DNA from 3 places in the Bacillus sp. WC2507 genome. Region 2 is predicted to be linked to each of the others. Evidence: a T-box and tRNA genes for the amino acid it is inferred to sense, from the RefSeq annotation. Region 2 holds a T-box; the other regions hold tRNA genes.
The links. A T-box is a leader RNA that pairs with one kind of tRNA and senses whether it is charged. The one in region 2 lies ahead of proS (proline--tRNA ligase), so its partner is inferred to be a tRNA-Pro.
Positions count from the first base shown of each region.

Region 1: it encodes a tRNA-Pro, which carries the amino acid that the T-box ahead of proS (proline--tRNA ligase) is inferred to sense. The anticodon was not compared.
Region 3: it encodes a tRNA-Pro, which carries the amino acid that the T-box ahead of proS (proline--tRNA ligase) is inferred to sense. The anticodon was not compared.

Region 1 is NZ_JBQXPN010000001.1:848,562-850,781, forward strand. Features, by position in the region: rRNA gene ACUN28_RS04490 (23S ribosomal RNA) at 1-122, shown strand, start outside; rRNA gene rrf (5S ribosomal RNA) at 224-339, shown strand; tRNA gene ACUN28_RS04500 (tRNA-Val) at 344-419, shown strand; tRNA gene ACUN28_RS04505 (tRNA-Thr) at 424-499, shown strand; tRNA gene ACUN28_RS04510 (tRNA-His) at 510-585, shown strand; tRNA gene ACUN28_RS04515 (tRNA-Leu) at 609-689, shown strand; tRNA gene ACUN28_RS04520 (tRNA-Gly) at 719-793, shown strand; tRNA gene ACUN28_RS04525 (tRNA-Leu) at 810-898, shown strand; tRNA gene ACUN28_RS04530 (tRNA-Arg) at 902-975, shown strand; tRNA gene ACUN28_RS04535 (tRNA-Pro) at 986-1,059, shown strand; tRNA gene ACUN28_RS04540 (tRNA-Ala) at 1,075-1,147, shown strand; tRNA gene ACUN28_RS04545 (tRNA-Met) at 1,168-1,244, shown strand; tRNA gene ACUN28_RS04550 (tRNA-Ile) at 1,249-1,325, shown strand; tRNA gene ACUN28_RS04555 (tRNA-Ser) at 1,343-1,435, shown strand; tRNA gene ACUN28_RS04560 (tRNA-Met) at 1,463-1,539, shown strand; tRNA gene ACUN28_RS04565 (tRNA-Asp) at 1,543-1,618, shown strand; tRNA gene ACUN28_RS04570 (tRNA-Phe) at 1,632-1,707, shown strand; tRNA gene ACUN28_RS04575 (tRNA-Thr) at 1,722-1,797, shown strand; tRNA gene ACUN28_RS04580 (tRNA-Lys) at 1,808-1,883, shown strand; tRNA gene ACUN28_RS04585 (tRNA-Gly) at 1,897-1,967, shown strand; tRNA gene ACUN28_RS04590 (tRNA-Ile) at 1,978-2,054, shown strand; tRNA gene ACUN28_RS04595 (tRNA-Asn) at 2,062-2,136, shown strand; tRNA gene ACUN28_RS04600 (tRNA-Ser) at 2,144-2,220, shown strand, end outside.
Region 2 is NZ_JBQXPN010000001.1:5,187,589-5,189,808, forward strand. Features, by position in the region: gene proS (proline--tRNA ligase) at 1-967, opposite strand, end outside; T-box leader at 1,015-1,221, opposite strand; gene ACUN28_RS27270 (YesK-like family protein) at 1,315-1,608, opposite strand; gene ACUN28_RS27275 (alkaline phosphatase family protein) at 1,763-2,220, shown strand, end outside.
Region 3 is NZ_JBQXPN010000001.1:4,876,164-4,878,383, forward strand. Features, by position in the region: gene ACUN28_RS25730 (CBS domain-containing protein) at 1-245, opposite strand, end outside; tRNA gene ACUN28_RS25735 (tRNA-Glu) at 376-447, opposite strand; tRNA gene ACUN28_RS25740 (tRNA-Asn) at 449-523, opposite strand; tRNA gene ACUN28_RS25745 (tRNA-Ile) at 534-610, opposite strand; tRNA gene ACUN28_RS25750 (tRNA-Trp) at 621-691, opposite strand; tRNA gene ACUN28_RS25755 (tRNA-Thr) at 698-770, opposite strand; tRNA gene ACUN28_RS25760 (tRNA-Phe) at 781-856, opposite strand; tRNA gene ACUN28_RS25765 (tRNA-Asp) at 865-940, opposite strand; tRNA gene ACUN28_RS25770 (tRNA-Met) at 944-1,020, opposite strand; tRNA gene ACUN28_RS25775 (tRNA-Ser) at 1,044-1,136, opposite strand; tRNA gene ACUN28_RS25780 (tRNA-Ser) at 1,193-1,285, opposite strand; tRNA gene ACUN28_RS25785 (tRNA-Ala) at 1,306-1,378, opposite strand; tRNA gene ACUN28_RS25790 (tRNA-Pro) at 1,394-1,467, opposite strand; tRNA gene ACUN28_RS25795 (tRNA-Arg) at 1,478-1,551, opposite strand; tRNA gene ACUN28_RS25800 (tRNA-Leu) at 1,555-1,643, opposite strand; tRNA gene ACUN28_RS25805 (tRNA-Gly) at 1,660-1,734, opposite strand; tRNA gene ACUN28_RS25810 (tRNA-Leu) at 1,764-1,844, opposite strand; tRNA gene ACUN28_RS25815 (tRNA-Lys) at 1,859-1,934, opposite strand; tRNA gene ACUN28_RS25820 (tRNA-Gln) at 1,939-2,013, opposite strand; tRNA gene ACUN28_RS25825 (tRNA-Tyr) at 2,025-2,108, opposite strand; tRNA gene ACUN28_RS25830 (tRNA-Val) at 2,117-2,192, opposite strand; rRNA gene rrf (5S ribosomal RNA) at 2,198-2,220, opposite strand, start outside.

The sequences.
Region 1 (2,220 bases), 4.3 Mb from region 2:
ATGAGATTTCCCATAGCGTAAGCTAGTAAGATCCCTGAAAGATGATCAGGTTGATAGGTTCGAGGTGGAAGCATGGTGACATGTGGAGCTGACGAATACTAATAGATCGAGGACTTAACCATATAATATGAAGCAATGTTATCTAGTTTTGAAAGAATATAAAAAACTTGTTGACTTTAAAGGTTAAATAAGTTACAATAATTCTTGTCTTAAATGAATAAAGTCTGGTAATGATGGCAGAGAGGTCACACCCGTTCCCATACCGAACACGGAAGTTAAGCTCTCTAGCGCCGATGGTAGTTGGGACCTTGTCCCTGTGAGAGTAGGACGTTGCCAGGCAAATGGAGGATTAGCTCAGCTGGGAGAGCACCTGCCTTACAAGCAGGGGGTCGGCGGTTCGATCCCGTCATCCTCCACCATTTAGCCGACTTAGCTCAATTGGTAGAGCAACTGACTTGTAATCAGTAGGTTGGGGGTTCAAGTCCTCTAGTCGGCACCAGAAAATCATGGCGGTTGTGGCGAAGTGGTTAACGCACCGGATTGTGGCTCCGGCATTCGTGGGTTCGATTCCCATCAGTCGCCCCATTTTTTCTTGAAATAATTAATATGCGGGTGTGGCGGAATTGGCAGACGCACTAGACTTAGGATCTAGCGCCTTTGGCGTGGGGGTTCGACTCCCTTCACCCGCACTTTTAATAAAATAACTCAAACATGTCTTGCGGAAGTAGTTCAGTGGTAGAATACAACCTTGCCAAGGTTGGGGTCGCGGGTTCGAATCCCGTCTTCCGCTCCAATTTTCAATATGACATGCCGGGGTGGCGGAACAGGCAGACGCACAGGACTTAAAATCCTGCGGTGGGTGACCACCGTGCGGGTTCGACCCCCGCCCTCGGCACCATATGCGCCCGTAGCTCAATTGGATAGAGCGTTTGACTACGGATCAAGAGGTTAGGGGTTCGACTCCTCTCGGGCGCGCTTTTATTAACGGGAAGTGGCTCAGCTTGGTAGAGCACCTGGTTTGGGACCAGGGGGTCGCAGGTTCAAATCCTGTCTTCCCGATTTTCCAAAAAACACGGGGCCTTAGCTCAGCTGGGAGAGCGCCTGCCTTGCACGCAGGAGGTCAGCGGTTCGATCCCGCTAGGCTCCACTTTTTTTAATATCATTTATGGCGGTGTAGCTCAGCTGGCTAGAGCGTACGGTTCATACCCGTGAGGTCGGGGGTTCGATCCCCTCCGCCGCTACCATAAAGGACCTTTAGCTCAGCTGGTTAGAGCAGACGGCTCATAACCGTCCGGTCGTAGGTTCGAGTCCTACAAGGTCCACCACTAAAGGTTTATATCTCGGAGGTATACCCAAGTTCGGCTGAAGGGATCGGTCTTGAAAACCGACAGGCGGCGAGAGTCGCGCGGGGGTTCGAATCCCTCTACCTCCTCCATTTTTTCTAAATTAAATATTTTATCATCGCGGGGTGGAGCAGCACGGTAGCTCGTCGGGCTCATAACCCGAAGGTCGCAGGTTCAAATCCTGTCCCCGCAACCAAATGGTCCCGTGGTGTAGTGGTTAACATGCCTGCCTGTCACGCAGGAGATCGCCGGTTCGACCCCGGTCGGGACCGCCATTTTTTACATAAAGGCTCGGTAGCTCAGTCGGTAGAGCAGAGGACTGAAAATCCTCGTGTCGGCGGTTCGATTCCGTCCCGAGCCACCATTTTGAAGTCGCAAGCCGACTTAGCTCAATTGGTAGAGCAACTGACTTGTAATCAGTAGGTTGGGGGTTCAAGTCCTCTAGTCGGCACCACTTTCAAAATGAGCCATTAGCTCAGTTGGTAGAGCATCTGACTTTTAATCAGAGGGTCGAAGGTTCGAATCCTTCATGGCTCACCATTTATAATTTAATGCGGGTGTAGTTTAGTGGTAAAACAAGAGCCTTCCAAGCTCTGGTCGAGAGTTCGATTCTCTTCACCCGCTTTTCAATTATGGGCCTATAGCTCAGCTGGTTAGAGCGCACGCCTGATAAGCGTGAGGTCGATGGTTCGAGTCCATTTAGGCCCACCATAATTGTTCCGCAGTAGCTCAGTGGTAGAGCTATCGGCTGTTAACCGATCGGTCGTAGGTTCGAGTCCTACCTGCGGAGCCATATTTATAGAGAAGTACCCAAGTGGCTCAAGGGGCTCCCCTGCTAAGGGAGTAGATCGCGAACGCGGTGCGAGGGTTCGAATCC
Region 2 (2,220 bases):
TTTTCACTCGTGCAACCTTTTGAATATATCCTTGTAACTCTGTTGCTTTCGCTAAAACACCTTCTTTATGCTGAGCAATCGGCACAATAACAACTTGCACTGGTGCGACTTTAGGAGGCATTACAAGCCCATTATTATCACTATGAACCATAATAAGTCCACCTATCATTCTTGTTGATACACCCCAAGATGTTTGGTGTACATATTGCCACTTACCGTTACGATCTAAAAATTTAATATCAAATGCTTCAGAGAAATTCGTTCCAAAGTTATGGGATGTTCCTGTTTGAAGTGCTTTCCCATCATGCATTAAGCTTTCAATCGTATAAGTTGCCTTTGCGCCCGCAAATTTTTCTTTTTCTGTTTTTTGTCCTTTAATTACTGGTATCGCTAAGTAGTCTTCACAGAAAGAAGCATATAGATTTAAAATATTTAACGTTTCAGCTTGAGATTCTTCTGCTGTTTCATGAATTGTATGACCCTCTTGCCATAAGAATTCCGTTGTACGAAGGAATGGTCGCGTCGTTTTCTCCCAACGAACTACTGAACACCACTGATTATACAGCTTTGGCAAATCATTATAGGATTGCACAATTTTTGAAAAATGCTCACAGAATAAAGTTTCAGATGTAGGGCGTATACAAAGTCTCTCCGCTAACTTTTCATCCCCGCCATGTGTCACCCATGCTACTTCAGGAGCAAATCCTTCTACATGATCCTTCTCTTTTTGTAATAAACTCTCTGGGATAAACATTGGCATATACACGTTTTCATGACCAGTTGCTTTTAACTTTTCATCCATAACCTTCTGCATATTTTCCCATAAGGCATAACCGTACGGACGTAGAATCATACATCCTTTTACACTCGAATAATCAACAAGTTCTGCTTTTTTCACAATATCTGTGTACCACTGTGCAAAGTCCTCTTCCATCTTCGTAATCGCTTGTACTTGTTCTTTTGCCATAGTCAGTCTTCCTCCTTTTAGAAAATACAAAAAAGCCCGCGTCCCTAAATAGGGACCGAGCTTTGCCGGCGTTACCACCCTGATTCATGCACAAAAATTGTGCATGCTCTCTTTTTGATAACGGGAAATTCCCGCTGCATATGCAGAACTCGAAGGTAGGTTCCATATCGCCTTTTTAAGAATCTTTCAGCCTAGCGGATTCTCTCTCTGCTAAAAAGGGTAAACATGTACTAGTCCTTTTTCATCGTTATAACGAAATAAATTTGTTGATTATCATAATACAAATTCTTTTTTAAAACAATAGCTAATTTTCTTACTTTTATATATTCTTTTCATTTTTTGCAGTTTTATACGTAGCTTTTTCGCGAGATTTTTACAAGTTGATGTGCAATCATACCGATAAGTGTACCCAGTAGAACGAAGAAACCAATAAATCCATATCCCATTCCTTCCCATCCACCAATAACCATCATTGTAACGGGAAAGGATACTAAACAAAGAAGTATTAAACTAAGTGCAAATATAATATCAAACTGTTTATCTGGAAACCGTTTCTTTAGTAAATACGAAATAGCAAATACAAGGATAATCGTGATTACGCCAATGATGTAAAAGATACCGAACCCATCTAGCCAGTCCATACTATTCCCTCCTTCCCTAGATTCCCTTATACTTATTATATATTTGATTTTTCTGAAAATAAATAATAAATTTTCACCTAAAAATATATTTTTATTACTAGGTATTAATAGTAATATATAATAATAGGTTTTATATAATTAGGAGGATTACTCTATGGGTACAGCATTAACGAATCGTGTCATTATTTTATCATTCGACTGTTTATCAGCTTTAGATTTTCCTATACTACAAAAATTACCTCATTTCCAATCTCTAATAAAAAAGGGCACGGTTGTCGAAAAAGTAGAACCAATTTATCCTTCTGTAACATATCCAAGCCACTCAACAATCGTAACCGGTAATTACCCTAACAAGCACGGTGTTGTTAGCAATACATTACTTCAACCTGGATGCGAGTCACCAGATTGGCATTGGTACCGAAAATCCATTAAAGGAACAACTTTATACGATGAAGCACGTAAAGCAAATTTAACGACAGCTGCCCTTCTTTGGCCTGTGACTGGCAGAGCAAATATTGATTACAATTTACCAGAAATCTTTCCAAATAGACCGTGGCAAAATCAAGTTTTAGTTTCATTATTTAGCGGTAGCCCGCTATACCAATTAGATTT
Region 3 (2,220 bases), 310 kb from region 2:
TCTGGAGAAACTGAAACAATGTTTGTTGTCATTACATTTGTAATTTTATTAGATCCAGGATGTTTCTCAGCAATCCCTCGAACAACTAAATCTCGGTCCGTAACAAGCCCAACAACTTGCTCATTTTCAACAACCGGAATCAATCCAATCGATTCTTCTTTCATCTTTACAGCAGCCTCATATACATTGTCTAGCGGTGTACAATGTACAATATGAGTGCTCATACAGTCTCTCACTCGTGTCATTTTTGTCTCCTCCTTTTTATACATACCATAGCTTTTCCTAAATTCCTTTATTTATTTCAGGAAAATCAGTTGATAAAGGAAGATTAACGCACAATAAAAAAGAGTCAGCATATTGCTGACTCTTTTTTTATGACCCGTACGGGATTCGAACCCGTGTTACCGCCGTGAAAGGGCGGTGTCTTAACCACTTGACCAACGGGCCATGGCTCCGCAGGTAGGACTCGAACCTACGACCGATCGGTTAACAGCCGATAGCTCTACCACTGAGCTACTGCGGAATAATATATATGGTGGGCCTAAATGGACTCGAACCATCGACCTCACGCTTATCAGGCGTGCGCTCTAACCAGCTGAGCTATAGGCCCATATACTTTACAGGGGCAGTAGGAATCGAACCCACACTGGAGGTTTTGGAGACCTCAGTTCTACCTTTAAACTATGCCCCTAAAGGATGCCGGCTAGAGGACTTGAACCCCCAACCTACTGATTACAAGTCAGTTGCTCTACCAATTGAGCTAAGCCGGCATAAAAAAAATGGTGGCTCGGGACGGAATCGAACCGCCGACACGAGGATTTTCAGTCCTCTGCTCTACCGACTGAGCTACCGAGCCAACATAAATGGCGGTCCCGACCGGGGTCGAACCGGCGATCTCCTGCGTGACAGGCAGGCATGTTAACCACTACACCACGGGACCATTTGGTTGCGGGGACAGGATTTGAACCTGCGACCTTCGGGTTATGAGCCCGACGAGCTACCGTGCTGCTCCACCCCGCGACAATATAATGTTTTTTAAAAAATGGAGGAGGTAGAGGGATTCGAACCCCCGCGCGACTCTCGCCGCCTGTCGGTTTTCAAGACCGATCCCTTCAGCCGAACTTGGGTATACCTCCATGAAGGAAAAATAAAATTTTATTATTATATGTATCTAAACCATTTAAAAAGAAAATGGAGGAGGTAGAGGGATTCGAACCCCCGCGCGATTCTCACCGCCTGTCGGTTTTCAAGACCGATCCCTTCAGCCGAACTTGGGTATACCTCCGAGACATATAATAAATAAAGTGGAGCCTAGCGGGATCGAACCGCTGACCTCCTGCGTGCAAGGCAGGCGCTCTCCCAGCTGAGCTAAGGCCCCCTGTTTTTGGGAATATCGGGAAGACAGGATTTGAACCTGCGACCCCCTGGTCCCAAACCAGGTGCTCTACCAAGCTGAGCCACTTCCCGTTAATAAAAGCGCGCCCGAGAGGAGTCGAACCCCTAACCTCTTGATCCGTAGTCAAACGCTCTATCCAATTGAGCTACGGGCGCATATGGTGCCGAGGGCGGGGGTCGAACCCGCACGGTGGTCACCCACCGCAGGATTTTAAGTCCTGTGCGTCTGCCTGTTCCGCCACCCCGGCATGTCATATTGAAAATTGGAGCGGAAGACGGGATTCGAACCCGCGACCCCAACCTTGGCAAGGTTGTATTCTACCACTGAACTACTTCCGCAAGACATGTTTGAGTTATTTCATTAAAAGTGCGGGTGAAGGGAGTCGAACCCCCACGCCAAAGGCGCTAGATCCTAAGTCTAGTGCGTCTGCCAATTCCGCCACACCCGCATATTTGATTAAAATGGTGAGCCATGAAGGATTCGAACCTTCGACCCTCTGATTAAAAGTCAGATGCTCTACCAACTGAGCTAATGGCTCTTAATGGCTGGGCTAGCTGGATTCGAACCAGCGCATGACGGAGTCAAAGTCCGTTGCCTTACCGCTTGGCTATAGCCCATTAATTAAGAATGGTGGAGGGGGGCAGATTCGAACTGCCGAACCCGAAGGAGCGGATTTACAGTCCGCCGCGTTTAGCCACTTCGCTACCCCTCCGACATATATGGTGGAGGATGACGGGATCGAACCGCCGACCCCCTGCTTGTAAGGCAGGTGCTCTCCCAGCTGAGCTAATCCTCCATTTTGCCTGGCAACGTCCTACTCTCAC